Regions from separate parts of the Streptomyces sp. NPDC107522 genome, predicted to be linked through region 1. Evidence: riboswitches for the same ligand, from Rfam matches in the RefSeq annotation. Region 1 holds a riboswitch; each other region holds the start of a gene.
What was found. A riboswitch is a leader RNA that binds a small molecule or an ion and turns the genes downstream of it on or off. The one in region 1 is predicted to bind cyclic di-AMP.
Positions count from the first base shown of each region.

Region 2: it holds a riboswitch for cyclic di-AMP, as region 1 does, so the genes downstream of both, ACZ7L6_RS06180 (C40 family peptidase) here and ACZ7L6_RS05485 (C40 family peptidase) in region 1, are expected to answer to the same signal.
Region 3: it holds a riboswitch for cyclic di-AMP, as region 1 does, so the genes downstream of both, ACZ7L6_RS23960 (LysM peptidoglycan-binding domain-containing protein) here and ACZ7L6_RS05485 (C40 family peptidase) in region 1, are expected to answer to the same signal.
Region 4: it holds a riboswitch for cyclic di-AMP, as region 1 does, so the genes downstream of both, ACZ7L6_RS02665 (M23 family metallopeptidase) here and ACZ7L6_RS05485 (C40 family peptidase) in region 1, are expected to answer to the same signal.

Region 1 is NZ_JBVKAU010000002.1:62,769-70,227, reverse strand. Features, by position in the region: gene ACZ7L6_RS05495 (ATP-dependent Clp protease proteolytic subunit) at 49-684, shown strand; gene ACZ7L6_RS05490 (hypothetical protein) at 692-1,000, shown strand; cyclic di-AMP (ydaO/yuaA leader) riboswitch at 1,420-1,552, shown strand; gene ACZ7L6_RS05485 (C40 family peptidase) at 1,556-2,029, shown strand; gene ACZ7L6_RS05480 (LysE family translocator) at 2,083-2,703, opposite strand; gene ACZ7L6_RS05475 (LysR family transcriptional regulator) at 2,795-3,709, shown strand; gene ACZ7L6_RS05470 (ATP-binding protein) at 3,789-4,244, opposite strand; gene ACZ7L6_RS05465 (helix-turn-helix domain-containing protein) at 4,458-5,327, shown strand; gene ACZ7L6_RS05460 (DUF397 domain-containing protein) at 5,340-5,567, shown strand; gene ACZ7L6_RS05455 (8-amino-7-oxononanoate synthase) at 5,621-6,748, opposite strand; gene bioB (biotin synthase BioB) at 6,896-7,459, shown strand, end outside.
Region 2 is NZ_JBVKAU010000002.1:217,750-225,208, reverse strand. Features, by position in the region: gene ACZ7L6_RS06190 (choice-of-anchor D domain-containing protein) at 1-3,990, shown strand, start outside; gene ACZ7L6_RS06185 (NAD-dependent epimerase/dehydratase family protein) at 4,133-5,191, shown strand; cyclic di-AMP (ydaO/yuaA leader) riboswitch at 5,333-5,498, shown strand; gene ACZ7L6_RS06180 (C40 family peptidase) at 5,555-7,180, shown strand; gene ACZ7L6_RS06175 (sugar ABC transporter substrate-binding protein) at 7,450-7,459, shown strand, end outside.
Region 3 is NZ_JBVKAU010000007.1:155,955-163,413, forward strand. Features, by position in the region: gene ACZ7L6_RS23940 (M56 family metallopeptidase) at 1-375, opposite strand, end outside; gene fahA (fumarylacetoacetase) at 759-1,979, opposite strand; gene ACZ7L6_RS23950 (carboxymuconolactone decarboxylase family protein) at 2,150-2,611, shown strand; gene ACZ7L6_RS23955 (HAD family hydrolase) at 2,780-3,610, shown strand; gene ACZ7L6_RS23960 (LysM peptidoglycan-binding domain-containing protein) at 3,671-4,405, opposite strand; cyclic di-AMP (ydaO/yuaA leader) riboswitch at 4,411-4,594, opposite strand; gene ACZ7L6_RS23965 (polyprenyl synthetase family protein) at 5,643-6,653, shown strand; gene ACZ7L6_RS23970 (CHRD domain-containing protein) at 6,990-7,459, shown strand, end outside.
Region 4 is NZ_JBVKAU010000001.1:613,699-621,157, reverse strand. Features, by position in the region: gene ACZ7L6_RS02680 (TetR/AcrR family transcriptional regulator) at 289-909, shown strand; gene ACZ7L6_RS02675 (SGNH/GDSL hydrolase family protein) at 1,068-1,886, opposite strand; gene ACZ7L6_RS02670 (DUF6250 domain-containing protein) at 1,997-2,710, opposite strand; gene ACZ7L6_RS02665 (M23 family metallopeptidase) at 2,885-3,838, opposite strand; cyclic di-AMP (ydaO/yuaA leader) riboswitch at 3,843-4,000, opposite strand; gene ACZ7L6_RS02660 (alpha-galactosidase) at 4,308-6,389, opposite strand; gene ACZ7L6_RS02655 (tyrosine-protein phosphatase) at 6,570-7,367, shown strand; gene ACZ7L6_RS02650 (DUF6126 family protein) at 7,419-7,459, opposite strand, start outside.

The sequences.
Region 1 (7,459 bases):
ACGTCCTGTACATTTTTTACAGGCACCCCGCCAAGGGAGGCGTGAGCCATGACCCGACCGTCCGCCCGCTATGTCCTGCCCGAGTTCACCGAGCGCACGAGTTTCGGCAACAAGACGCAGGATCCGTACTCGAAGCTGCTGGAGGAGCGGATCGTCTTCCTCGGCACCCAGGTCGACGAGACCTCGGCCAACGATGTGATGGCGCAGTTCATGTACCTGGAGCACAAGGAACCCGACCGGGACATCTCGCTGTACATCAACTCGCCCGGCGGCTCGTTCAGCGCCATGACGGCGATCTACGACACGATGCAGTACGTCACCTGCGACGTGGAGACGATCTGCCTGGGCCAGGCCGGTTCGGCCGCCGCGGTGCTGCTGGCCGGGGGCGCTCCGGGGAAGCGGTTCGCGCTGCCGGGGGCGCGCATGGTGATCCACCAGCCGGGGCTGCCCGAGCCGATCGAGGGACAGGCGAGCGATCTCGCCATCCAGGCCGACGAACTGACGCGCATTCGGGCCCGCCTCGAGGAGCTGCTCGTCCGGCACACCGGGCGCAGCCGCGAGCAGGTCGGCGCCGACATCGAGCGGGACAAGATCCTGGACGCGCAGGCCGCCGTGGAGTACGGCCTGGTGGACCGGATCATCCCCAGCCGCAAGACCACCCTCGCCCCGCCCACTGGGCGGTGATCGGCCGGTGCTCCCACCCGAGTTGCCACCCCTGCCCGCACTGACCCGTGCGGAGGGCGAGCTGATCGACCGTTACCTCGACGTGGTCGACCTACTGGGCCGGATCAACCCGGCGCAGCACGGCGACACCTACCGCGGACTGCGCGCCGCCCAGGCGCTGGTCGCCAGGGCGGCCGAGCTCCGGGACGCGCTGGCGCTGATGCACCAGCGCGGTGAGACGGAGCTGCACGCGCCCACGCTGGCGCGTGCGTTGCGCGTGCTGGACGGAGAGCGCCGCACGGCTCGCGTCACGGTGCCGCCGCGCTCCGACAGTTGACGGCGTGTTCAGAGCGACACCGGACGCCTCGGCCCATTGACGAGGCGTCCGGAGCGGGGCTGAAACGGACCAAATGACGTACCCCCTTTCGGCGTAGTCACTTCTCCTTTTGTATGCCTGTCAGGGTTGCGCAACAGTCATGACGTCAAGGCGGAATCGAGCGTTCCGTCCCTGGTCCGGGGCTCCTCGGGCATCTGGACACCCCTACGAAAACGTGGCTACCCACCCGAACGGGTGAGTGGTGAGTAACAACACAAATCCCCGATTCCGTTGGGTATTTCGCTCACTCGTGCGTCAAGATCCCTGTCTGATGACAAGCCCCCGCCACAGCGGCGGGGCGGTCCGGGCGGACGCCGAGTCCTGCCGCCGCCCGGATGACCGGTCTTCAGGAGTGGATCGGCAGGAGTGGAGGACCCGAGCAAGACGGGTCGCCGGAGCGGACGTTCGTTCGATCCGAGCAACCCTTGGGGTGAAGCCGCGGCAACGCGGCCGGGCAACTTCGCCAGCCCGAATCCGACAGGTCATCCTTCACAGGCGGCTGACGAAGGGTTGCGCATGACTGCGCTCAATCGTGTCCCGTCGCTGATGGCCCGGGCCGGTACGGCCTCCGCTCTCACCCTCGCCGCAGTGGGCGGCACCGTCGTCGCCCCCGGCCTCACCGCCGAGGCCGAAGCCGCGACGCCGGCGTCCAAGGCACTTCAAGTGGCGGCCTCCAAGAAGGGCTCCCCGTACAAGTGGGGCGCCACCGGGCCGTACAGGTTCGACTGCTCAGGGCTCACGCTGTACTCGTACAAGAAGGCGGGCAAGAAGCTGCCCCGTACGGCGGCTCAGCAGTACAACAAGACGCGTCACATCTCCGCCAGTAACCGCAAGGCCGGGGACCTGGTGTTCTTCCACTCGGGGTCGAACGTCTACCACGTCGGCATCTACGCCGGGAAGGGAAAGATCTGGCACTCCCCGAAGAGCGGGGACGTCGTGAAGCTGCAGAAGATCTGGACCAGGAGCGTCTGGTACGGCCGGGTCAAGTGACCTTCCCGGAGGCGGTGACGGCAGTCTGATGTGCCGTCACCGCCCCCGGGGCCTCACAGGGCCGACAGCGGCCCCGCGAGGAGCGCCAGGCCGAAGGCCGTCAGCGCGGCCCCCGTGCCGAGCGTGACCGCCCGGGCGGCGCGTGGCCTGCGCAGCCACCTGCCGAGCCGGTCCACCAGCAGTGCGACGACCTGGAACCACACCAGCGCGATCGCGAGCACGATCAGGGCCAGCAGCAGCGTGCGGGGCAGCGCCGGAGCGCCCGCGGGCACGAACTGCGGCAGCACGCTGAGGAAGGTGAGGGACGCCTTCGGGTTGAGGGCGTTGGTGACGAAGCCCTGCCGCAGCGGCCGCGCGGTGGAATCCTCGCCCGCGCCCGTGTCGGCCACCTCGGTGTGCCGCTGCCGCAGCGTCTGAACGCCCAGGTACAGCACATAGACACCGCCCACCACCTGGAGCGCCCGGAACAGCGCCGGTACGGCGGCCAGCACCGCGGCGACTCCCACCACCGCCAGCGTCACATGAACCAGCAGCCCGGCCCCGATCCCGAGCGCGCAGGCGATGCCCGCCCGGCGGGAGACGAGGGCGTTGCGTACGACGACGGTGAAGTCCGCCCCGGGCATGGCGACCAGGCCGGCGGAGACCCCGGTGAAGGCGATGAGCTGAGCATCCATGCGGCCAGAGTGCCGTCCGGAAGCCTTCAACAGGTATTTCGAATATTCTGGAGACTCCTAAAGCATTGGTTTAGGCTCCTGGGAGACTCGCATGTACGACCCGACCCGGCTCGCCGCGCTGGTGGCGGTCGCGGAGGCGGGTTCGATCACCCGAGCGGCCGAGCGGCTCGGCTACACCACGCCGGCGCTCTCCCAGCAGCTGGCCAAGCTGGAACGCGAGGCGGGCACCGCCCTTCTGGTACGGCACCACCGCGGGGCGCGGCTGACGGGTGCGGGGGAGCTGCTGGTGACCCGGGCGCGGCGGGTGCTGGACGAGCTCGAGCGGGCCCGGCACGAACTGGCCCGGCTGACCGGGCTGTCGGGCGGCACGCTCCGCCTTGGCACCTTCCAGACGGCCGGCATCCATCTGCTGCCGCCGGCCCTCAGCGCCTTCCGCCGGGCCCATCCGGACGTGGAGCTGACCGTCGCCGACTACGAACCCTCGGCCGGCGTCACCGCCGTGGCAGCCGGCGAGGTCGACCTGGCCCTGACGCACGCCTATCAGCCGGGTGACCCGATCCCGCTCCCGTCCTCCGTAGGCATCGAGCCGATCCTCGTCGAGGAGCTGGTCCTGGTGTCCGCCCCGGGCCACGCCCTCACCAGCGGAACCGCACGCCTGCCGCTGGCCGAGCTCGCCGGCCAGCCCCTGATCAGCATGGCGCCGGACGCTCCGGCCCGACGGGGCGTCGAGGCGCTCCTGGCCCGGGCCGGTGCCACACCGTCGGTGCTGGTCCCGACACCCGGATACCTCCTGGTGTGCGCGCTGGCCAGCGCGGGCCTCGGAGTGGCGCTCGTACCGGAGATGGTGGCGCGCACATCGGTCACTCCGGTGGGGGTGCGCGCACTGGAGGGCGGGGAGCTACGCCGTACGGTCTCGGTCGCCTACCGCACGGCCGAGACGTCCCCCGCAGCGGACGCCTTCCGCGCGCTACTGCGCGGCACTTTCAGCCGAGCTCAGCTGTCCTGACCCCAAGGGGCGCGGGGAACTGCGCGACCAGCCGCAACGGAGCCGCAGACGACAGACAACCCATCGCGGCACTCGCCCATCACGGCCCCTCCGCGCGGAGCGCTGTCGCCTCCGCCGGTACGATCCACGGCAGCTCGATGGAGACGGTCTTGCCGCCCTCCCGCGTCGGCCGCACCCTCAGCTTGCCGCCGCACTCCGCGGTCAGCCAGCGGATGATGACCATGCCACGCCCGTTGTCCTGCTGGACCGCGGCCGGCAGCCGCTTGGGGAACCGCGGATGGCTGTCGGTGACGCCGATGCGCAGGTGTTCGTCACGGTCGAGCTCGAGGTCGACCGTGAAGGTGGGTGACTGACCGAGGGTGTGCTGTACGGCGTTGGTGGTGAGTTCGGAGACGATCAACCGGATGGTGTCGGCCGTCTCCGTCTCCGGTGGCAGTCCCCACTCGGCGAGGGTGGTGACCACATACGCCCGGGCCGCGGAGACCGAGGCGGGATCGCTCGGCAGAGTGACGGATGCTTCCAAGTGATCTGCCATGGCGATGTCGTCCCTTTCCCAACGGGACCGCAGTCCGACACGGAGCGGATGGTTCGAGTACGGTCCCGGACTGGTGCTTCGTCGCCAGACTGCCATTACCAGGGCCGTCAGGGTGCCGATCCACCAAGATATGCATATATCTGTCGCTCGAAGCGGTGAACTCTGCGACGGCAGACCGTATTTGGGCGGCTCGGTTGGAGTAAGGAGTTGCCCATGCAGCACGGACCCGCGGTACGCCGCCGGAAACTGGGCGCGGAACTGCGTGCGTTGCGCACCGGAGCCGGGCTCACCAGTGGTGAGGCGGCCCGGTTGGTGGGCTGGCACCAGTCCAAGGTGAGCCGGATCGAGACCGGCGCCAGCGGGGTGAAACCGGCCGATGTGCGGTTACTGCTCGACGCCTACGGTGTACGGGACTCCCAACTGCGCGAGTTGCTCCTGGTGTTGGCAGAGTCGGACGACGGTGGTGGTCGGCACCACTGGTGGCACGCGTACCGGGGCGTGCTGCCGCCGACCTACCGGGACTTCATCAGCCTGGAGTCCCAGGCGAGCGCGATGCGCACGCTGGAGACCTCCGTGGTGCCCGGGCTGCTGCAGACACCGGAGTACGCCCGGGCGGTGACACGGGCCGCGGTGAGCGGACTCGACGACGCCGCCGACGAACGGCTCGACGCGCTGGTCGCGGTCCGTCTGGCCAGGCAGGACGTGCTGCACGCCGATCCGCCGTTGCGGCTGAGCGCGGTGCTCGACGAGGCGGTGCTGCGCCGGGAGATCGGCGGGCCCGAAGTGATGACGCGGCAGCTGGGGCGGCTGTTGGAGGCGGCGCGGTTGCCGCATGTCCGCTTGCAGGTACTGCCGTTCGCGGCCGGGGAGCATATCGGCATCACCGGGCCTTTCGTTATCTTCTCATTTTCGAGCACTTCTGATCTGGATGTGGTTGTTCTCGACCACTTGACGAGTAGCCTCTATCTCGAACGGAAAGAAGACCTCCAGGCCTACACGGAGGCCTTCAACGCCCTTCGGATCCACGCCCTTTCGCCCGAGGAATCGATGGATTACATCGCCGCGCTGGGTGGCGGCGCGTAAGAAGGAGGCACCATGACCGCACTGCCTCGGAACGTGAACTCAAGTACCGATCTGCTCGGTGTCCGATGGCTGCGCAGCAGCTACAGCACCGGCGCCAACAACTGCGTCGAGACGGCACGGGCGCACTCCGGTCCCTGGATCGGGCTGCTCGCCGTGCGCGACTCCAAGGATCCGGCCGGGCCCGCGCTGCTCTTCTCCCCCGAGAGCTGGGCGGGCTTCACCGCCGCGTTCCAGTCCTGATCAGTTCCTGACCGATTTTCGTCAAGGGCGGTTCCCGGCCGTGTCACGCCGACTCATGGTCGTGTTTCGCCGATCACCTGTACAGCGCGCTCGATCTGCGCCTCGGAGAGGTCCGCGCGGGCAGTCAGCCTCAGCCGGGAGATGCCGTCGGGAACGGAGGGAGGACGGAAGCAGCCCACGGCCAGGCCTGCCGTACGGCAGTCGGCCGCCCATTGGACAGCCTCCTGCCGGGAGGGCGCGCGCACCGAGACGACCGCGGCGTCCGGACGGACCGCCGTCAGGCCCGCGGCCGTCAGGCGGGTGTACAACTCGCCCGCCACCGCGCGCGCCCGTCCCGCCCGCTCCGGCTCGCGACGCAACAGCCGGAGGGCGGCCAGGGCCGCCCCCACCGCGGCGGGCGCGAGGCCCGTGTCGAAGATGAACGTCCGTGCCGTGTTCACCAGATGGTCGATCACCCGGGCCGGGCCGAGCACGGCCCCGCCCTGGCTGCCGAGCGACTTGGACAGGGTGACGGTGACGACGACGTCGTCGGCGCCCGCGAGGCCCGCCCCGTAAGGGGCACCACGCCCGCCGGTGCCGAGCACGCCGAGCCCGTGGGCGTCGTCGAGGACCAGTCCGGCGCCGTACTCCCGGCAGGCGTCGGCGAGCCCGGCGAGCGGGGCCTGGTCGCCGTCGACGGAGAACACCGTGTCGGAGACGACGACGGCGGGCCCGTCATGCGTCTGCAGCGCCTTGCGCACCGCGTCCGGGTCGGCGTGCTCCACCACCTCGGTGGTGGCGCGGGCCAGCCGGCAGCCGTCGATGAGCGAGGCGTGGTTGCCGGCGTCGGCGACGATCAGGGAGCCGCGCGGGGTCAGCGCGGTGACAGCGGCCAGGTTCGCCGCATACCCGGAGGAGAAGACCAGCGCGGCCTCGAAGCCGCAGAAGTCGGCCAGCTCGCGCTCCAGCTCGGCATGCAGCTCGGTGGTGCCGGTGACCAGGCGGGAGCCGGTCGCGCCGCCGCCCCAGGTGCGGGCGGCCGCGGCGGCGCCCTCGACGACCTCGGGGTGCTGGGCCAGGCCCAGGTAGTCGTTTCCGGCGAGGTCGAGGAGCGGTGAATCGGCGGGGCGGGGGCGCAGGGTCCGCACGAGTCCGATGCGGCGGCGCCGCTCGGCCTGCTCGTCGATCCAGCCGAACGCCATGGGTCCTCCGATGCTTTTGTAGGCAGTGAACAGACACTAGTCGCAAGACCCGCAGCCCAGGATGTGGCAATACCCACACGTCGAAACGCCTCTGTTGTACGAACTCTCCTTGGCCCGAGGTGGGTCCGTAGGACAGGATCTGCTCCCATGGACCTGCTGAACACGCTGGTGGACAAGGGGCTTCGGCGCGAGCTGCCGACCCGCGAGGAGGCGCTGGCCGTCCTCGCCACTTCCGACGACGACCTGCTCGATGTGGTGGCCGCGGCCGGAAAGGTGCGCCGTCACTGGTTCGGCCGACGGGTGAAACTCAACTACCTCGTCAACCTCAAGTCGGGCCTGTGCCCGGAGGACTGTTCCTACTGTTCCCAGCGGCTCGGCTCCACCGCCGGCATCCTGAAGTACACCTGGCTCAAGCCGGACGAGGCCTCCCAGGCCGCGGCCGCCGGATTGGCGGGTGGCGCCAAGCGGGTGTGTCTGGTGGCGTCCGGGCGCGGCCCGACGGACCGTGACGTGGACCGGGTCTCCGAGACCATCAAGACGATCAAGGACCAGAACGAGGGCGTCGAGGTCTGCGCCTGCCTCGGCCTTCTCTCCGACGGCCAGGCGGAGCGGCTGCGCGAGGCGGGCGCGGACGCGTACAACCACAACCTCAACACCTCGGAGTCCACGTACGGGGACATCACGACCACGCACACGTACGCCGACCGGGTC
Region 2 (7,459 bases), 150 kb from region 1:
GGAAGTTGGGAACTGGTCACGGCGAATGCGCAGATCCTCGCCGTGCATGCCGCGCTACTGCCGTCGGGCAAAGTGCTCTACTTCAGCGGTTCCGAGCACGACGAGGCCCCACCGGACCCGGCGAGCGTCATCAACGCGACCCGACTGTGGGATCCGGTGACCAACGAGGTGCGCCTGGCCGGCGGGCCCCTGACGGACGACCTCTTCTGCGCCGGTCACTGCCTGCTGCCCAGCGGCAACCTGCTCGTCGTGGGCGGAACCGAGCATTACGAGGACAAGGCCCACCCGGACCATGCGAAGGTCGACCACTTCACCGGGACCGATACGGCCCTCATCTTCGACTGGCGCAGCGAGCGCTGGCGCTCGGTCGACTCCATGGCAGGAGGCCGCTGGTACCCGACGTGCATCACCCTCGCGGACGGCCGTGCCCTCGTCCTCGGCGGCCACGGCGGCGACCGGGGGCCGCACGAGAACACGCGCATCGAGATCTTCGACCCGGCGGACTGCACCTGGTCGGCCCCCGTGCTCACTGCCCCGCCTCTGGAGGAGACGGGCGGCGTCACCCACTACTTCGGGAAGGAGATCCGCCCCATGGTGTACTACCCACGGCTGCACCAGCTGCCCGACGGGCGGATCTTCTCGTCCACGGCCCTGCGCGTCGGCGGTCACCGCCGGACCAGGAACATCGACCCGGCGCGCCTGACCACCGCCGACCTCGGCCCGCCGCCTCCGGCAGGACAGTCCCCGGGGGAGGCCGGTGACCCGTTCTGGCCGTTCAACATCTACGCCCGGGCTGCGTTCCCCTCCGTACTGCTCCCTCTGGTCCCGCCGCACTACGGTGCCCGGATCCTCGTCTGCGGACAGCGCCGGCCCCAGTTCTTCGAACCTCACAACGCCCATCTCGGCTGGCGCCCCACAGGGGAGCGACGGCCCGATCCGTACCGGGCGTACGCGAACGCCGTCCTGCTGCCCGACGCGTCTGTCCTGGTGGTCGGCGGAGCGACCTCGGAACGCCTTCCCGTCTACGGCGGCGGCAGGGACGAGAACGCGGTGCACTGGGCGGAGCGCTACACCCCCGAGTCCGACACCTGGGAGAAGCTGGCCGAGTCGCCGAACCGGATCGCGCGGGTCTATCACTCGGTGGCGCTGCTCCTGCCCGACGGCCGGGTCTGGATCGCGGGCTCCAACCACGACAGCGACCGCAACCAGGGCGGAGTCCGCAAGGACGACCCGTCGAAAGGAGATGCGCGGGAGCTGAGGATCGAGATCTACTCGCCGCCGTACCTCTTCACTCGCGACGAGGCGGGGGCGATCGTGCCCGCCGGGCGCCCCGCTGTCGGCAGGCTGCTGATCGGGGCCGGACACGGCCAGGAGTTCCGGGTCCCGACGCCCGAGGCACGCAGGATCCGGCGGGTGCACCTGATCCGCTGCGGCTCGGCCACCCATGCCTTCAATCCCGACCAGCGGCTCGTCGCCCTGCACATCACGCGACGGGAGGACGACGCGATCACCGTCCTGATGCCGCCGAACGGCCGGGTGGCGCCGCCCGGTTACTACCTGTTGTTCCTCGTCGACCTGGCGGGCACCCCGTCCGTGGGCCGGTTCGTACAGCTGCAGGACGAGTACCCCCTCGCCGAGATCTACATCGGGCGCCCCGTGACCGCCCCCGACCTGCCCGACCTGCCGGTGGGCACCAAGGTCCTGGAAGTGCCGCAACCCGTCTGGGACCTCGGGACCGTCGACATCGGCAGGACAAGGACGGCCCGGATCTTCTGCAAGAACGTCGGCACAGGAGGGCTGCGTATCTCCCCGCAGGGATTCTCCGGGGACTTCCGCACCGAGGACGAACCCGACTCGCCACTGTGGGGCACACGTGGCAGGAAGAAGAACCTGGACGTGACTCTCACCGGCTCGCCCGCTCCCCGGGGCGACTTCGCGGTGCTGGAGGTGAAGTTCACCCCCACCGAAACGGGCCCCCACGCCGGGACGCTGCTGGTCCACACGAACACCCCGGACCTGGGCGGCTTCCATGTGAAGCTGAGCGCGAACGTGCGCGGTTTCTCCGTGGCGCTCGTACCGGCGGTGGCCGGGCCGGACGTACCGTTCGGGGAGGTCGAGGCGGGAGCCACGGTGCCCCGGACCGTGCTCGTTCGCAACGAGGGTTCGATCGACGCCGTCATCGACGAGCTGTTCATCGACGGCGACGGTGCCGCGAAAGGCTTCGGCGCGCCCATGGTGCTGTCGGACCGCCGGGTCCCGGTGGGCGCGTCGCGCTCCTTCCCCGTGTGGTTCTCGCCGCGCACCGTCGGCCCGGTGGAGGCGGCGCTGGTCCTGGAGACGAGTGATACGTCGGCCCCTGCCAGGTTCACCGACCGCCGCACCCTCACGATCAGCGCCATGGGGGTGGGCCCACGCCTCGAAGCGGCGCCCGCCCGGCTGGTCTTCGGCCCGCAGGAGATCCGGACGGCCAGTACGGCGCAGCAGATCACGGTCACCAACACCGGGTCCCGCCCGGCTGCACGGATTCGCCTCGCGATCAGCCGGGAGTGGCGTGTCCTCACGCCGCTGCCGGACACCGCCCTGCCACCCGGCGGAAGCCTCACTCTGGACGTGGTCTTCATCCCCGGACACGCCGGCCCGCTGGCCGGCACTGTCACGCTCGACGGCGACACGCTGGACGGACCCGTCGCCGTCGCGCTGGAGGGCACCGGGGTGGCCGCCCCGATCGCGCTGCTGAATCCCGCCGCACTCGCCTTCGGCGACCAGCCTCTCACCACCCACGGGCTTCCCAGGACGGTGACGGTGAGCAACGAGGGGGTGCTCGATCTGGAGATCGGCGCCGTCGATCTCGTGGGACCCGACGCGGGTGACTTCCAGGTCGCCGAGGACCGCTGCCGACGGGAGACCATCACGCCCGAGCGGTCGTGCACGGTCGCCGTCCTGTTCACGCCGAGCGCACTCGGAGCCCGCAGGGCGGAGCTGCGGATCACCGACAACGCTTCCGGCAGTCCCCGCACCGTCGCGCTCACCGGCACGGGCGTCCCCGCGCCTCTGTGCGGCGCCGACCCGACCGCGGTCGGCTTCCCGCCGCAGCGCGTGGGCAGTACGGCCACGCCGCAACACGTGACCCTGACCAACAACGGAGCCGATCCGATCACCGTGACCTCGGTGACGGTGACGGGAGCCGCGGCGGGCGACTACGCGATCCAACAGGGCTGCGGCGGCGGCCCCTTGGCCCCCGGAGGGTCCTGTGCGGTCGGGGTGACCTTCCGGCCGACGGCGATCGGTATGCGGGACGCCGACCTCGTCGTGCGGTGCGCGGCTCCCGTGCCCGGCCTCTCGGTGCCGCTGACCGGCACCGGTCTGGGCACGGTGGTGACGTTCGATCCGCCGGGGCTGACCTTCGAGGCGCAGCCGGTCGGCACGTTCAGCGCACGACAGGACCTGCTGCTGGCCAACACCGGGAACACCGAGCTGACCATCCAGAGCCTCGCGGTCAGCGGCGACTTCCGCCACGACCACTCCTGCAGCGTGCTGCGGCCGAACGGTTACTGCCGGATCAGGGTGATCTTCCTCCCGACAGCGGAGGGCGCCCGCGCCGGCGAGGTACGCGTCACCGACAGTCTCGGCCGGACCCACACCGCTGCCCTGCTCGGAACGGGGGTGGCTCCTCACGCGGCACTGAGCACCGCCGCCCTCGACTTCGGCGACCAGGCGGTCGCCTCCCCCTCCGCCCCCCGGACGGTCCACCTGACCAACACCGGCTCCGGAGCGCTGACCGTCGAACGTGTCGACATCGCCGACGGTACAGCCGGCTTCGTCAAGACGGCGGACACGTGTACCGGTGCCGTCCTGCGGGGCGGCGACTCCCGCTCGATCGCCGTCACGTTCACCCCGCCTGCTGGAGGGGAACTCCTCGGCGCCCTCAGGATCACCACCAACGCCCAGGACAGCCCGCACGTCATCCGCCTCCGCGGCAACGGAGCATGACCGCAGCCGGGCCGAAGACGGTCCGTTCGGTACCCGGCTGCACCCTTGGGGAAGCTGTCCCCCGTGCCCTCGAACGCATGGCCGTGCACAGGGATCGCCGCTACCGTGATCGACCGGCTTCCGTGCGGGAGAAGGGGTGAGGGTGGGCGCAGACGGGTCGGCGGCCGTGTTGGTCACCGGTGGCAGCGGGTTCGTCGGCAGCCATCTGGTCAACCGGCTCCTGGAGCGCGGCTACGAGGTCCACGCCACCGTGCGCAGCACGGCCGACACGGCGAAGGTACGGCCGCTGCGGGAGATGCAGGACGCGCATCCGGGCCGACTGTCGCTGTTCGAGGCCGACTTGCTCACCGAGGGCGCCTTCGACGAGGCGATGAGCGGCTGCCGGGTGGTGTTCCATGTGGCGTCGCCGTTCCGCATGCCGGAGAAGATCAAGGACGGCCGCCGGGACATGGTCGACCCGGCCCTGCTGGGCACGCGCAACGTGCTGGCGGCCGTCGAACGGACGCCCACGGTCGACCGGCTCGTCCTCACCTCCACCGTGGGCGCGATCTTCGGCGACTACGCGGACGTCCTGGACATGGACGACGCGGTCCTCTCGGAACGGTACTTCAACACCACCAGCACGGTGGAGAACAACCCCTACCACTACGCCAAGACCGTCGCGGAGCGCGCGGCATGGGACGCGGAGGCCGCCCAGGACCGCTGGCGGATGGTGTCGGTCAACCCCGGCCTGATCCTGGGCCCCTCCCTCACACCCGCCTCGGAGTCCGGGAGCCTGTTCCTGCTGGAGGAGCTCTTCAAGGGCTACTTCTTCTACGGCGCACCGGACTTCAGCTTCACCACGGTGGACGTGCGCGAGGTGGCCGACGCGCACATCGCGGCGGCGGAGAACCCGGACGCGAAGGGCCGATACATCCTCGCCGCCCGGACCATGACGTCCTTCCACGAGATGGCCCGCATCCTGCGGACCCGGCACCCACGCGACCTCCGCCTCCCGCGCACCGCGCTCCCGCACTGGCCCGTACGCCTCCTCGGCCCGGCCTTCGGGCTGACCCAGGACTACATCCGCAAGCACCTCGGCATCCGCTTCGAAGTGAACAACAGCCGGAGCGTGAGCGAACTGGGCATCACCTACCGCCCGATCGAGGAGACGATCCTCGATCATTACTCGGCGTGGCGGAGCCAGCGCGCCGCGAAGTGAATTCGGCCCTCGACCTGCCCCGAGCGTCGAAGGTCACAAAAACGTATCGGACATTTCACACGTCAATCTTCACGCGAGACACACAAGTTGGTTAGGTTACGCCTCAGGCCGCACGACGACCTCCGGCGAACCCGCCGGGACGTGCGGCCTCCGCCGAGTCCGGTGCGCCCACGCGGCCACTGGAGCCGGGGACCCAACCGAACTTGGGGTGAATCGGCCAACTGCCCTTCGGGGCAAGGGCCGTAGGGCACACCTTCCGGAACCCGAACCCGTCAGCTAACTCGGTAGGCGGAGTACGGAAGGAGTACGTCGCCCATGGCGCCGGAACGCACCGCGCGTCCGGGGGCTTTGAGCCTCCCCGGCATGCGCAATTCCGCACTCGCGTCGGCGGCCCTCACCTCTGTGGCCCTGCTCGGCCAGACGGCCAACGCCGCCCCGTCCGTCGGGGACGAGACGCCGAGCCGCGAGGAGGTGAGCCGACGGGTCAGCTCCCTCTACAACCAGGCCGAGTCCGACACGGGGACCTTCAACGCCACTCGCGCCGCGGCGACGGGACCGCGGGGGCGCGCCGACCGGCCGACGGACGCCGGACGCGGGTCCGCCTCGGCTGTCCGGCGTGACGAGAGCAGGCGCAGCGACCCGGCCCTCGACAGCGTCGCCCGGCAGTGGTTCGACGCGGCCCGCTCGAAGCTGGGTCCGACCGTCCCGGCGAGGCTGCCGAGCGACAGGGTGCCGGACCGTCCCACCGGGACACGGCCGGCTCGCCCGGCGGAGCGTGCGGTCGAGGGGCTGACCGACCGGGGGCGTGAGGCAACCGGCCGTGCCTCACTGGAGCTGCCCGCCGCCCCGGTCGCGGAGCTGACGTCCGGTCCGGCCGCCGGAACGACTCCCTTGGCCGAGCTGACTGCCGGCCCCGTCGCCGCCCTGCCGGCCGCTCCGGACGCATCGCAGACGGCAACCTGGGCCATCCAGGACACACAGAACAACCAGATCACGCAGAGCACACACGGCACCCAGACCGCCCTGGCCCTGCCCGCTCCGACCACCGCGCCTGCGGCCGAGTCGACGGCCGATCCGCAACAGCGGTCCTCATTGCGGACGACCAAGGAACAGAGCCGACTCAAGCTCGACCGGGCCCGCCAGTTGCTGTCCGCCTACACCGCACAACAGGGCACCGCGCTCACACCGATCGAAACCACGCCGAGCCAGGCCCCGGCCGCCGACACCTGGAGTTCCACGCCGACCGCGCTCCAGCCCGATGACACGTGGAGCTCCACACCGGCCCCGGTCCAGCCCACCGACACCTGGAGCACCACACCGGCCCCGGTCCAGCCCGCGGCCGAGACACAGTGGCAGGCGCTGCAGGAGCTGGGCGCGGCCGACCTTACGCCGGTCCCGGCCGACACAACGGCCTGGGCAGGCACCGCAGTCTGGTCTGCCGACCCGCCCACGGCCGCCACCACAAGCCAAACCCTCGGCACGGGCCAGACCCTCTACCCCCAGGCCCCTGACACGAGCCCGACCCTCGGCACGAGCCCGGCTCCAGGCACAACCCCGGCTCTGGACACGAGCCCGGCTCTGGGCACGAGCGCCGTCGCCGCACCCACCGCCCCCACGACGCCCACCGCGCCCCAGGAAACCCGAGCCGTGCGAGCCCTCGAGTTCGCCCGCGCCCAGCTCGGCAAACCCTGCGTCTGGGGCACGACGGGCCCGGACGCGTTCGACGGCGCAGGCCTCACCCAGGCCGCCTGGAAGGCCGCCGGAATCACGCTCCCGCGCACCCCGCAGGAGCAGGCCACCGCCGGCCGCGGAATCGCCCTCCCCTACGTCGAGCCCGGCGACCTGGTCCTCTTCCACGCCGGCCACGTCGGCATCTACTCCGGGAACGGCATGATGATCCACGCCCCCGGCCCGGGCGCGTCCATACGCGAGGAGACGATCCACTACGCCGGTGAGGCGGCGATCCACAGCGTGATACGCCCCGCCTGATCCGGCGCCCCCACCACAGACGCCACCGCCGCCACCCTGCCTCCACGAGGCGGGGTGGCTTTCGCTGCCCACCCATCGGTGACACCCCGCCACCTCGGCTTTGTCGGTACGTCCTGACAAGCCCATTGACATCACCTGCCGAGGCCCGCATAGTACCTGCCACTAGAGCGCGCTAGTGGAGCGCTCCAGTCGTATCCAGCGGGCGGTAACCCGTGAACCTCCCCCCACCTGAGAACCCGCCCTGATCAGCACAGTGAGGTGCATGGGACATGCGCAGAC
Region 3 (7,459 bases), on a different contig from region 1:
GGCCCTGGCCTGGCCGCGTCGCCGACGTGCCTCGACGAGTTCGCGGGCCAGCATCGCGGTCGTCCAGGCGGCACCGCAGGCGAGCAACACGGTGAGCGCGGCCGCCCAGACGGGCGCGGACGAGAGGTCGTACGCCTCGGTCACCGACGGTGGCGCGGGAGCGAAGAGCTGGGTGCGCACCGTGCCGAAGACGGCGGCGGTGCCCAGGGCCAGGGCCGTCAGGCAGCACAGCAGGACGGTGGCGACCAGGCACTGCCACACCCAGAGCGCGACGACCGGTTCCCGCTCGGGCCAGGTGGCCCGGGTCAGCGCTCGCGGGACGGGTACGGCGGCCGTCAGAGCGACGATGCTCAACAGGAGCAGGCAGACGGTCATGCCAAGGGCTCCGGATCCTGGTCAGGGAAGGTGCGGGGGCGGCTGTGCGGGGCGGTGGGCCGCGACGACCGGTTGCGGATCGCTTCCCACCGCCAGCCAGTATGACGGTGACCATCGCAGGAGTCAGGGGGAAAGACGCGCCGAATACCCTGTGCGGGGCCGATCACCTACCCGCCCGGCCTCCGTGCCGCGGCCGCGAACCGCCGGGCGGGGGCCGGTGGTTGGCCCGATCACCGGTGTCGCTTCGGATGACTGGTGTCGGGTCGGATGACGGGCGTCGGGTCGGATGACGGGCGTCGGGTCGGATGACCGGTGTCGGGTCGGATGACCGGCGTCGGCGCGGATCGAGGTTTCGGGAGCTTGCAGGGGCCGGGACTCCGGCGTCACTCGGCCACGACCCGCCCCGTGACCTCGCCCAGCCCCACCCGGATCCCGTCCGGGCCCGGAGCCCAGGCGGACAGGGTCACCACATCGCCGTCCTCCAGGAACGTCCGCTTGCCGTCCGGGAGTTCAAGTGGGTCCCGGCCGTTCCACGTCAGCTCCAGCAGCGACCCGCGCTCGCGTTCCGTCGGGCCGCTCACCGTGCCCGAGCCGTACAGGTCGCCGGTGCGCAGGGAGGCGCCGTTCACGGTCATGTGGGCGAGTTGCTGGGCGGCTGTCCAGTACATGGTGGAGAAGGGAGGTTCGGAGACGACGTGGCCGTTGACGGCCACCGAGATGCGCAGGTCGTAGCCGCCGGGTTCGGCTTCGGGGCCGGAGTCGTCGAGGTACGGGAGCAAGGGGTGCGTCCGCTCCGGCGGGGCCACCTGGGCCGCCTCCAGCGCGTCCAGCGGGGTGATCCACGCCGACACCGACGTGGCGAAGGACTTGCCGAGGAACGGACCGAGGGGGACGTACTCCCAGGCCTGGATGTCGCGTGCCGACCAGTCGTTGAGCAGGCACAGGCCGAAGACGTGCTCGCGGAAGTCGCCCAGCGCAACCGGCTTGCCCATCTGCGACGGTGTGCCGACCACGAAGCCGACCTCGGCCTCGATGTCCAGGCGGACGGAGGGACCGAAGACCGGCGCCGGATCAGCGGGCGCCTTGCGCTGGCCGGACGGCCGTACGACATCCGTGCCGGAGACGACGACCGTGCCCGAGCGGCCGTGGTATCCGATCGGCAGGTGCTTCCAGTTGGGGGTGAGGGAGTCCGCGGCGTCGGGGCGGAACATCTGGCCGACGTTACGGGCGTGGTTCTCGGAGGCGTAGAAGTCGACGTAGTCCGCGACCTCGAAGGGGAGGTGCAGGGTCACGGAGGACAGTGGATGGAGGAGGTCCGCGATGGCCTCCTGGTGCGCCGGGACCGTCACCCACGCCGTCAGGGCGCGCCGTACGTCCGACCAGGTGGTGCGGCCCGCTGCGAGCAGCGGGTTCAGGGACTTCTGGGCGAGCAGCGGGGCGTACGGCGAGCCGAGCGCGTAGGCCGCCTTGCCCGCGTCGAGGACGTGGTCGCCGAGCCGGACGCCGACCCTGCGCGCGGAGTCCGAGCCGGGGAGGGAGAAGACGCCGTACGGAAGGTTGTGCGCGCCGAAGGGTTCGCCCTCGGGGAGATCGAAGGGGGGCATGGGGTGCTGCCTCACTCTCATCCGCTCCATGTGCCATGTGGTCGGGCCACACGTTACGGCCTCCGAAAAAGATCTTCGGCGTGCCGGTCACAACTGCTTCCTCCGCTCCGTCAGTGCAGTGAAGACGGAAGCACTGACACAGGAGGCACGAAACCATGCAGGCACGAACCATGCAGGCACGGATGACCAACCCGGCGTACATCCTCTCGGGCGCGGGGAAGGGGGTCGGCACCCTCCTCCAGGCGATCGGCGAGGGCGGCCTGGATCAGGAGCTGGCCGAGATCGTCGGGCTGCGCGCCAGCCAGATCAACGGGTGCGGCGCCTGTGTGCACGGCCACGCGGGCAACCTGCGCAAGGCAGGGGTGAGCGAGGAGCGGATCGACGCCGTCTCCGCCTGGCGCGAGGCGCCCTGGTTCACCGATGCCGAGCGGGCCGCGCTGCAGCTGACCGAGGCGATGACGAGGCTCGCGGACCGTTCGCACGAGTCGGTGCCGGACGCGCTGTGGGACGAAGTGGCCGATCACTTCGACGAGAAGGAGCTGTCGGCGCTGATCCTCACCATCGCCGTCATCAACATGTTCAACCGCATCAACACCACCATCAAAGAGCCCGCGGGCACCACATGGGGGTGAAATCGCCACAAGCGGAAGGAAGTTGTCGCGGGAAAGCACAACGGCGGACAGGGCCGGGAGCAGAACCGGAACCAGGCCCACAACCGGAACAGGTGTCAACACATGTGAACACAGCAGCCGTCCGGTTCGAGTCGAGTCGATGGGGCGTCCTGTCCGTATTCTCTGATCATGGCCGCACCTATCGCATATTCACTCATCGCCACTGACCTGGACGGGACCCTGCTCCGAGGCGACGACACGCTCTCGGACCGGTCCATCGACGCGCTCGCGCTGGTGGCGGCGGCCGGTGCGCAGCACCTCGTCGTGACGGGGCGCCCGGCGCCCAGAGTGCGGCCGCTCCTCGACGAACTGGGCAGCGGGGGGCTCGCGGTGTGCGGACAGGGCGCGCAGTTGTACGACGCCGGCGCGGACCGTCTGCTGTGGTCCGTCACTCTGGACCGGGAGTTGGCGGAGACCGCGCTCGGCAAGATCGAGGCCGAGGTGGGGCAGGTGTACGCGGCCGTCGACCAGGACGGCGTCGACGGGCTCACGCTCATCGAACCCGGGTACCTGATGCCCCACCCCACCCTGCCCGCCGTACGTGTCCAGCGCCGCGACGATCTGTGGTGCGAGCCGATCAGCAAGGTGTTGCTGCGTCATCCCAGCCTGTCGGACGACGAGTTGGCGGCGACGGCGCGCTCGGTGGTCGGCTCCCTGGCCACCGTCACCATGTCGGGGCCCGGGACCGTCGAACTCCAGCCATGCGGCATCACCAAGGCGACCGGTCTCGCGCTTGCCGCCGAGCATCTCGGCCTCGGTCCGCACGAGACCATCGCCTTCGGTGACATGCCCAACGACATCCCCATGTTCGACTGGGCCGCGCGTGGCGTCGCCATGGCCAACGCCCACCCCGAACTCCAGGCGGTCGCCGACGAGATCACCCTGTCGAACGAGGACGACGGCATCGCCGTCGTCCTCGAAAGACTCTTCACGGGCAGTATGGCCGATTTCGCCCGGTAGGGAACCTTTGCCCAGTAGGGCTGGTTCGCTGCCTAGTGGGGCTGTTGACCTGTTCCTGGCCTAGTAGGGGCCGTTCACGTTGTCGATCGAGCCGTAGCGCGCGGCCGCGTAGTTGCACGCGGCCACGATGTTCGCGACGGGGTCGAAGGGGTCGTACACCGTCCCCGGCACGTGGTACGTGGCGAAGGTCGGGTCGATGACCTGCAGGAGGCCCTTCGACGGGGTGCCCGCGGCGGCGTTGGAGTCCCAGTTGTTGATGGCCGTGGGGTTGCCGGACGACTCACGCATGACGTTGCGGTAAATGCCGTCGTACGACCCGGGAATTCCGTTCTGCTCCATGATGTCCAGCGCGTTGCGGATCCAGCCGTCGAGGTTGTTCGGGAACGTCTTGACGGAAGACTGGGTGGCGCGGGCCACGGAGGACTTCTTGGCGGGCGCGGACGCCTTGCCGGCCGTCGTGCTCGCCTTCTTCGTCGCCCGGACCTTCAGGTCGACGCCCGGGTGGATCAGCCGGGGGTTGTCGCCGATGGCCTTGCGGTTGTCCTTGTAGAGCTGCCGCCAGCCGCCCTGCGCGTCGTACCGGTCCGCGATCCCGTAGAGCGAGTCGCCCTTCTTCGTGGTGTACGTGACCGACCCGACCTTCGTCGGCGTGGGGGCCTGGGCGGCGGGCTCCGCGGCGCTCGCGGTGGTCGCGCTGAGGAGCGGGAGGGCGAGAGCGGCGGTGCCGGTTCCGGCGGCGACGACGTGTCGGGTGAGCGGGTTGGTGCGGGGGCGGCGGTGCTTGCCTCGGGCCATGGCGCTGTTCCTCTCCGACGCCTGCGAGGTGAGCTGTCGGGTTCGGGCGGGAGATGCCCGGCCGCGCCGCCCTGCGGCAGCGCGACTTCACCCCGAGCCGCTCCGGTACGCCATCAAGGCGGCCGGTTCGGCGACTTACCTGGGTCCCCCGCTCCTGCCGTGCGTGTGTGAGTGCGTCGATGGATGACTCGGGCGGCGGCAGGATTCGGCGTCCGCCCGACTGAGCGGGAACGTATGCGAGAGCACATGCCCGGAACAAGTGCCATGGTCGCCTGTCGTGCCGGTTGACCATGGTCTGGTGTGTATGGGGTGCTTGATCCTTTGCGGTTGCCAAGCCTCAACTTGCGCTTGAGGCAAGGAGGTATGGGGCGTGCCGGTCTGGGTGCTTGAGCGCGGCCGCGTGACTCAACTCACTGGCATCCACAAGAGCGGCAAATCGGGCAATGGGTCCAACTCGCCTTTAACTGGCTGTCCGTGAAGTCCGTTTATCCCGTGTCCGATGGAAAAGGGCCTCTTCGTCCTCATCGTGGATCGCCTCGCCCGGAAGTTCCGGGGAGCTCCCGCCGGTTTCAGGGTGAAGACCGCGCGGGGGTGCCTTCGGGTGCTCCAACGCCCCGGCGTGCTCGCCCACTTCGGGGCTGAAGGGCCTCGGTTGTGCATATCGACCGCGAAGGCGGAACCTCCCGTGGAGTGCGCGTCGTTGTCTTGGTGATCGTCCGTGGCGCCGGCTGTGCCGGTCGTGTCGACCGTGGCGATCGCCTTGAGCGGCTCGGGCGTGAGGGCTGTGGCCTGAGAGGGGTGGCGTCGGTGTGCCTGGATGCCGCCCGGAGGGGGTGAGGGGGTGCCCTGAGGGCGGGGTGGAGGCGATGGCTCCGGGGATGGCTTGCCCATGTCGCTCGAGGAGGTCGCGTCCGTGGGGTGTGGCATGAGGATGCGGGGCGAGCGCGCCTCTGGGCCGGTCGGGGGAGGTGTGGGCGTCGCGGGGTGGAGGGCCCCTGTCTGGCTGGATGACGACGAGGGATCGGGGCACAGGCGGGTACATCCCTATAAGTCGATGGATGTCCGGCCTTATCAGGTGATCAAAAACATACCGGTCGTGATCCGATACCGCCCGTGGTGGACGGGTGGGCGGCATCGGTGATCGAAACGTGACCGGATACGCTGACTTGAGTGATGGCAGCGACCTATCGACAAACCGTGTAACCGCCAGTAGACACCAGCAGACAGGAGACCCCTCGTGACCGTCGTCGGGCCGTTCGGGCTGAGCGTGCGGGACCAGGCTCTGGAAGCCGATGTCCAGGCCGGATTGGCGGCTGTCGAGGAGGGATTGCTCGAAGCCACCAAGAGTGAGGTCCCCTTCATCACCGAGGCCGCCCAGCATCTGGTGCGAGCGGGTGGAAAGCGGTTCCGGCCCTTGCTGGTGATGCTCACCGCCCAGTTCGGGGACCCGTACGCGCCGGGGGTCGTGCCGTCGGCGGTGGTGGTCGAGCTGACCCATCTGGCGACGCTGTACCACGACGACGTGATGGACGAGGCGGCGGTTCGGCGGGGCGTCGAGAGCGCGAACACCCGCTGGGGGAACTCGGTCGCCGTTCTGACCGGGGATTTCCTGTTCGCGCGGGCCTCGCACATCCTCGCCGACCTCGGGCCCGAGGCGGTGCGGGTGCAGGCCGAGGCGTTCGAGCGGCTGGTCACCGGGCAGATCCTGGAGACGGCGGGGCCGCAGGACGGGCGGGATCCTGTGGAGCACTACCTGGATGTGCTGAGCGGGAAGACCGGGTCGCTGGTGGCGGTGTCGTGCCGGTTCGGGGCGATGATGTCGGGCGCCGACGAGACGGTGGTCGATGTGCTGACCCAGTACGGGGAGCGGCTGGGGGTCGCCTTCCAGCTGGCGGATGACGTGCTGGACATCGCGAGTGACTCCCATGAGTCCGGGAAGACGCCGGGGACGGATCTCCGGGAGGGGATTCCGACGCTGCCGGTGCTGCGGTTGCGGGAGCGGGCCGAGCGGCTGGGGCTGGCGGAGGACGTCGCGCTGTGCGAGCTGCTGGACTCCGACCTGAGCGATGACGCGCGGCATGCGGAGGCGTTGGCGGCGTTGCGGGTGCATCCGGCGCTGGAGCAGGCTCGGCGGGACACGGTGCGGTATGCGGAGGATGCGCGGGCTGCGTTGGCGCCGTTGGCGGACATTGATGCCAAGGCTGCGTTGATGGAGTTGTGCGACGCCGTGGTGCATCGGGCTGGGTGAGGGGTTTCGCCCCCGCCGCCCCTACCCGTCCCATCCTCCAGGGGCTCTGCCCCTTCGACCCCGTTCCTGGGGGCTGCCGCCCCCAGACCCCCGCTCCGGCCCTGAAGGGGCCTTGTCCTCAAACGCCGGACGGGCTGAATGCGGCGGTTGCGGACTTTTCCTCAGACGCCGGACGGGCTGGAATGCAGTGACCGGCGTCGAGAGGTGCCCCCACGTGCATGTGACGCGCATCACAAAGCTGGACTGAGTCCAAACTGAGATCACCTCCGTATTCATGCCCAGAAGCTGACGCAGGGGGCGTCAGCTGCACTACGGGGAGAAAACTGCATCATGGGCATGAACACGACGTTCTCGAAGCGCCGTAAGAGCCTGATCGTCACCGCTGTCGCGGTGGCCGCCGCCGGTGGCGTTGCCGCCGCGGTGATTCCCGCCTTCGCCGCCGGAGGCGGCCGCGCTGACCACGCGGGCCACGCCGGAGGCGACACGCAGGGGATCGTGAGTCGGAGTGGGACCGCCGGTGGTGGGACCGCCAGTGGCGCCGTCAATGGCGGCACCGGGGGCACCCTCCTCGCCGCCGGCCTTCGCGGGGCGAACGAGGTGCCCGTCCCGGGTGGGCCCGCCGTGGGCGACAAGGACGGGGCCGCCCTGCAGTTCGTGAAGGTCAAGGGCGACAAGGTGTCCGTCGCCGTCACCTGGCGCGGCACTGGCAAGCCGACCGCCCTCCACCTCCACCAGGGCGCCAAGGGCACCAACGGCGGCATCAAGGTCGACTTCGGCGGCCTCCTCGGCAAGACCAAGGGCCACAG
Region 4 (7,459 bases), on a different contig from region 1:
TCGACCTCGGTTACGGGCGGACAGGGCCTGCGCCCGACCACAGCACGGGAACGGCCCGGGGAGGGCTCGGGAATGGCCCTTGGCGAGGCTGGGGCCCGTCGGCAAACTCCCGTCGTCCGCCCGGAGGGCGGGCCCGGCCGGCGGCGATGGGGGTCCCCGCGAGAGCTCGGCGAAGCCGGTTCGCGCGGGGGCGGGGAGAGGTCACGTGGGCGTTTCGACCGCGGCGAGCGTGCGTGCCAGGCGCCGCCGGGCAGGCGGGAATTGGCCGACAGGGCCTAGGGTGACGGAGTGGGTAGAGTGCGGTTGAGCGTGGCGGAGCGGCGTGAGGAGTTGCTGCGGGCCGCCGTGGAGCAGATAGAGGCGCGGGGCGTGGCGGCGGTCAGGATCGCCGACGTGGCCTCGGCACTCGGGGTGAGCAACGCGCTGGTGCTCTATCACTTCGCCACGAAGGAGAAGCTGGTCGCGGCCGCGTTCACCCATGCGGCCGAGGGCGACCTGGCCCGGCTGCGCAGGCTCCTCGGTCGCCGTACGACGGCGCTGCGCAGGCTGCGGGCGGCGGTGCGCTGGTACGCGCCGACCGGGCAGGCCAAGGGCTGGCGGCTGTGGATCGAGGGCTGGGCGGCGGCGCTGCGCGAGCCCGCGCTGCAGGAGGTCACAAGGGAACTGGACCGGCAGTGGAAGGCCGCCATCGCCGAGGTCATCGTGGAGGGCGTGGCCGCGGACGAGTTCCGCTGCCCCGACCCCGCCGGCACGGCCCTACGGCTCACGGCTCTGCTCGACGGGCTCGCCGTACAGCTGACGTCGTACCCGGGCGCGGTGTCACGCGCGCGTGCCCAGGAGTGGGTGGACGAGGCGCTCGCCCGGGAACTGGGGCTGGAGCGGGAGGCGTTGACCGCGTCGGCGCGGTGAGGTCGCCGATCGCAGGGCACCCGGTTTCACCACAGCCACGACAGCCGCGTCCGGTTCACCACGGCCACAACAACCCCGTCCGGTTCACCACGGCCACGACAGCCGCGTGGGCCGCACCCCCTCCAACAGGGCACGGCCCACACCGCCGAGGCACCGTCTCAAGCCACCGATTCGATCCGCATCTTGATGTCGTCCGGCGACAGCGTCCCCTTGGCCGTCACATGGTCGCCCGACGACTCGCCCCGCAGACGCCGTCCGATCCACGGCACCAGGTACTCGCGCGCCCAGTGGACGTCGTCCCGGCGTATCTCGAGGGTGCCGCGGGGCGGGAGCGGCGGCCACGGCTGGTCCGGGTCGGCCGGAACCTCCAGGCCGAGGACCTGACCCGCGCGGAGCGCCACGCGCGTGTGCCCCTCGGGAGACAGGTGGAGCCGGTCGTCGTCCCAGGCCCGGCGGTCCTGGACGGTCTTCAGGGACCACAGGTCCAGGACGGGGCAGCCGTACCGGTCGGCGATGGCCCGCACATGGCCGTTGTACGTGGCGATCTTGCCGCGCAGATGCTTCAGCACGGGCACGCCACGGGTGTCGAAGCCGGTAGTCACCATGACGGTGCCGACGGCGGAGGTGAGCCGGACGACAGCCCGCTCGAAGCGCTCGGCCACCTCGTCGGGGTCGGTGCCGGGCCGGATGATGTCGTTGCCGCCCGCGCAGAACGAGACCAGGTCCGGGGCCAGTTCCAGGGCCTGCGGGACCTGGTCCTCCACGATCTGGTCGAGCAGTTTGCCGCGCACGGCGAGGTTGGTGTACTTGAAGTCGCCCTCGGGTCGCCGGTCCGCGAGCAGTACCGCGAACCGGTCGGCCCAGCCGACGAACGCCCCGTCGGGGCCGGGGTCGCCGACGCCCTCGGTGAAGCTGTCCCCCACCGCGACGTACGACCCGATCTCTGATCTGCTGTCACTCTTCGAATCGCCTGCCACACAGGCATGATTCACCTTCGAATGTGACCTACGCGACCGTAAGGAAGGGTTGACGCGCGGTGAGATAAGCCACTCCTAAAGTGTTGGCCAAACCTGGAATACTCCTCTGATCAGGGGCGTTGTGGGCTCAACCGCCACACCCGGAAGCAGCTGATCCGGAAGTGACTCCAAACGGTCCGGAACGCGAAGTGCCCACTGCGGTAAGGCTCTTGGTCGACGTAGTCGAAGACGAGCCGTCCGTTGTTCCACCACTGCACGGTCGCCCCGTCGGAGACGACACGGACCCGGTTGGGCTGGTTGGGCACCAGCAGCGGCTCGGTGTAGTCGTGGATCAGCGGGCGGACTCCGGCCTCGCCGACGTACCGGCGCAGTCGCGTCGTGGTGTTGTAGTTGGCGCCGTAACCGGCGTAATAGGTCTTGAGGTAGTCGTACTCGGCGAGCGCACCGTCCCGGCGCGTGGCGAACAGGTCGTCCGGGGAACGGACGTCGGTGGCGTTCCAGAAGTTGTTGAGGTCGGACACGCGGTCGTTGGCCCCGCCTTCCGACACGGCGGTGGCCGTGTACTCGAGGACGTACGGCCCTTCGAGGCGTTTCCTGAACCACACCGTCGCACCGCTCGGCACGTCGATCTCCAGCACACCGCGTGACGCGGTGACCGTGCCACCGTCCTGCAACTCGGTCAGCCACTGGGCGAGGCCGTGGCGGAAGTCGTCGTGGGCGACGAGCCTGCGGTGGGGCGCGGCACTCGCCGCGCCCGCGGGAGCCAGTGCCCCCAGAGCGGCACCGGCGGCCAGGATTCCGAACGCTCTGCGCGTGGTCGTCACGAACGGGACTCCTTCATAGGGACGTTGAGGCGCCAGAAAGCGCTTGCAGCGGCCGAGCGGAGATCACTCCCCCCCGATCACCCCCTCTTTGTCGACACCCGGACACACCGAAGGCCGGACCCGGGGATCGGGGTCCGGCCTTCGGTGGCGTGTCAGGTGAGGCTTCGGCGGGGGTCAGCCGATGGCGACACCCTTGGAGCGGAGGTAGGCGACCGGGTCCACGTCCGAGCCGTAGTCCGGCGTGGTGCGGATCTCGAAGTGCAGGTGCGGGCCGGTCACATTGCCGGTCGCGCCGGAGAGGCCTATCTGCTGCCCCGCGGTCACGGTCTGGCCGGGCGAGACGGAGAGCGAGGAGAGGTGGCCGTACTGGGCGTAGTAGCCGTCGGCGAGCCGGATGACGACCTGGTTGCCGTACGCGCCACCCCAGCCGGCGGAGACGACGGTGCCCGCGCCGACCGCCTTCAGCGGGGTGCCGGTCGCGGCGGCGAAGTCGACGCCGGTGTGGTAGCCGCTCGACCACATGCTGCCCGCCACCTTGTACGCGGTGGCGACGGAGGCCGCGGAGACGGGGGCGCTGAAGCCACTGGCGGCGCCGGCGGTGTCGGCGCTCTCGGCGGCCTTGGCCGTCTTCGGGGCGGAGGACTTCGCGGCGGACGAGTCCGACGACGGCTTCGAGGACGACTTCGAGGACGAGGAGGACGAAGAGGGGGACGACGGCGACGACTTGGGGGCGCTCGTCGCGGCCTTCTTGCCGCCGATCGTGAGCTTCAGACCGGGGTGGATCAGCGACGGGTTCTCGCCGACGGCCTCGCGGTTGTCGGCGTAGAGCTTCTTCCAGCCACCGCTGACGTTCTGCTCGTCGGCGATCTTCGAGAGATAGTCGCCGACCTTCACCGCATAGGTCCGCACAGCCGTCTTCTGCGCGGCATCCTTCTTTTCGGCCACCTTCTTCTCTGCGACCGGAAGGGACTGAACGGCCTTTTCCGAAGCGGCCTGCGAAGGAGCGGCGTGGGCGCCGGTGGCCCCGAAGAGCGGGAGGGCGAGAGCGGCGCCGCCGGTTCCGGCGACGGCGATGGAGCGGGTGAAGCGGGGGGACTTCGGGCGGCGGTGCTTACCCTTCGCGGGCATGGCGAATTCCTCTCCGGCGCCTGCGAGGTGAGCTGTCGGGTGCGGACTGGAGATGCCCGGCCGCGGCGAACGCGGCTTTACCCCTAGCCTGTTCCGGAGACCGGAACAGGCGGTTCTACCTGTGGGTCCCCCGCTCCTGCCATGGTCGGGTGAGTCGGTGCGGGCTCCGGTCGGCGGCAGGATTCGGCGTCCGTCCGGATTGGTGGCGAACGTAAGCGAGGAAGACGCACGGGAACAAGTGAGAGGTTCCGTCCGAATGCGTTCCTGTTGATCCCTTGTGGGAATTCCCGGTCACCCTGAGTGAATTATGGGTGCGTCGCCCGACACAAAACCCCTTGAAAATCACGTGAATTACGTGAACATGACGGGCGACGCTCGGTCACGAATATGACGCTCCTCACGTGACCCGGCTCCAGCTTTCCCCAGGTCAGGGCGAGTTGGAATGAAGGCGCCAATTCGGACAGAACCACTAGATGCGACGCAGTCGGATAACTGCCGCATCGAGGTCGCCACGCAATCCGGTGCGCAGTCCGTGATGCAGCAATACGGCACCTCGGTGAACTTCGCCCGTTTCGCGGCATTCATACGACGCTGTCGGGTCGAGCCCCCGCAGCCGCAGCGCCGGTACGGCCTCGCCGTAGCTCTGCGCCTGGAGCCAGGCGAGGACGACGGTCTCGTCGCCGAGCACGTACTGCACCGCGCTCAGCCCGCCCCGCGGAGGCCGCAGCCGGTAGAGGTCTCCGCGCTGCACGAGGGGCCGGATCTCCTTGTAGAGCTCCACCCATTCCCGCGCCTCGGCGAGCTCCGCCTCGGTCCACTGCGCGAGGTCGCCGCCGACGCCGAGCACGCCCGCCATGGCACTCACGAACCGGAACCGCAGCGAGCTGACCCTGCCGTTGAGCTGGTTGTTCGGGCTGTCGGTGACCCACGCGGCCATGACCCGCGCCGGATGGATCTGGCTGAACCCGTGCTGGATGGCGAGCCGGTCGAGCGGGTCGGTGTTGTCGGACGTCCACACCTGGTCCGTACGACTGAGCACACCCAGGTCGATCCGGCCGCCGCCACCCGAGCAGGACTCGAAGGCGACACCCGGGTGAGCGGCGCGCAGCCGGTCCAGCAGGGCGTAGAAGGCGTGCACGTGGTCGACCCAGAGCCGCTGCGGGTACACCTCGCCGGGCCAGCCCGCGTCGGTGAAGCAGCGGTTGAAGTCCCACTTCACGTAGTCGATGGGGGCGCTGGAGAGGAGCCCGTCGAGCTGGTTCCAGAGGTACTCCTGGACATCTTCGCGTGCGAGGTTCAGTACGAGTTGATTGCGGAACTCCGTCCGCTTTCGTCCGGTCTGGTACTGCACCCATTCCGGGTGGCCGCGGTACAGCTCGCTGTCCGGATTGACCATTTCCGGCTCGACCCAGATGCCGAACTGCATGCCGAGGGCGTGCACGTAGTCGGCGAGCGGCTTGAGGCCGTTCGGGAAGCGGTCGGGGTTGGGCGTCCAGTCGCCGAGTCCGGCGCGGTCGCTGGTGCGCACCCCGAACCAGCCGTCGTCGACGACGAACAGCTCCACACCGATGGCCGCGGCCCGCCGCGCAAGGGTGCCCTGCTGTTCCTCCGAGATGTCGAACTCGGTCGCCTCCCACGAGTTGAACAGCACGGGCCGGTCCTGATCGGCGTCAGGGATCACGTGGGCGCGCTGATAGGCGTGCCAGGCCCGGCTCGCGCCCCCGAAGCCACCGTCGCTCCACAGCCCGGCGAAGACCGGCGTCACGAACGACTCCCCCGCCGCCAGCCGCAGCAGCCCCGAGTCGTCGTAGCCGACCCCGCCGGTGATCTGCACGCGTGCGTCCGGCAGCTGGGCCACCGCGATCCGCCAGGAGCCCGACCAGCCGAGGGCGCAGCCGTACACCTCGCCGCTCTCCTCGGTGGCGTCGGTGTCGAGCGCGACCCAGGGCAGAAGCGGATGCCCGGTGTGGCCGCGACGGCTGCCGAGGACCTTCTCACCGTAGGTGAGGGACGACTGCGTCAGCCGGGACTCCGCGGCCCAGCGTCCGTGCAACTGCGACAGCCGCCAGTCCTCGCGGTCGGGCAGGGTCCAGGTGGCCGAGTCGGCGCGCAGCAGCTCCAGGTCGGGCCCCTGGTTGTCCAGGGTCACCCAGCGCTCCACGACGTCGTCGCGCATCCGGTAGTGGAGCGTGATGCCCAGCCCGCCGTCCCGGAACCGCAGCCGCAGCTCCTCTGCGTCCGCGGCGCCCGCGGTTTCGTACGTCTCGAAGGTCCACTCGGTGCCGCGCCGCTCGTCGGTGCGCACGGACAGGGCCGGCCGTACGAAGCGGGGGCCGCCCTCGACCGGGTACTCCTCGTGCCCGTCGAGCTGGGACTCGAAGCCCCGGTACGCCGGAAGCGGGCGGGCGGCCAGCTCCTCGGCGTCGGCGAGCGCGATGCGCGGGCCCCAGTGGATGTGCAGCAGCTCGTCGCCGTCCGTGAGACGGAGGGCGTAACTGCTGGTCGGCCCGGAAAGAACCCAGGTACGCCCGTGGTCGGAGATCTCCAGCATCAAGCCCTCACATATTCGAACAGGTCCGATCAAGCCGGAACATCATCACGGGCCGCGAGCCTCAGATGCAACGCCTGTGGACAACTCATTGCCCCAGGAATCCATGTCGTATGGTCGAGAGCGCACCCCGTCGGCCGCACCGCCGAGCCGCGTCGGCGGGGCCGACTGGGAGGAGCCCCCGTGACGCAGCAGATCCCGTCGACCGAGCCCGAGCTGGCCGGAGTCCGCAACTTCCGGGATGTGGGCGGCCTTCCGACCGTGGACGGACGGCGGGTGCGGTACGGGGTGCTGTTCCGCAGCGGCCACCTCGCACACGCGACCGAGGAGGACGCCGCCTTCCTGGGTTCCCTGGGCCTGCACACGATCTTCGACTTCCGCAACGCGGCCGACCAGAAGCTCGAGGGTCCGGACGTCGAGCTGCCGGGTGTGCGCAATGTGAACCTGCCGCTGAGCGATCCGGCGGACGGCGCCGAGTTCTGGAAGATGGTGCGCGACGGCGACATCGACCAGTTGCGGGAGATCCTCGCGGACGGCAAGGCCGCGAACCGGATGATCGACTCGTACCGCAGGATCATCAAGGAGCGCACGACCGAGCACTCCCAGGTACTGCAGGCGCTCACGCAGGACAGCGTCCCCGCCCTCATGCACTGCGCGGCGGGCAAGGACCGCGCCGGCCTCTCCATCGCCGTGACGCTGCTCGCCCTCGGCGTCGAACGCGAGGCGATCCTCGCCGACTACCTGGAGTCCAACGCCAAGCACCGCCGCTACAAGGTGCACCGCAGCAGCAGCGCCGCCTCGGCCTACTCCCCCGAGGTCATGGAACTGCTCAGCCCGCTGTTCGACGCGCGCGCCGAGTACCTGACGGCGGCCTTCGAGACGATCGAGGAGACGTGGGGCGGCGTCGACACCTACCTGGAGCAGGGCCTGCGCATCACCCCGGAGGCCCGCGAGCGACTGCGCGCGCGGCTGCTCGACTGAGCCCCGGCCGCTGCCGGGCGACCGCCGCGCCCCTCTGCCTCATCCCTGCCGCTACTTCGCTCCTGCCTCGAACAGCAGGTAGATGAACGCCG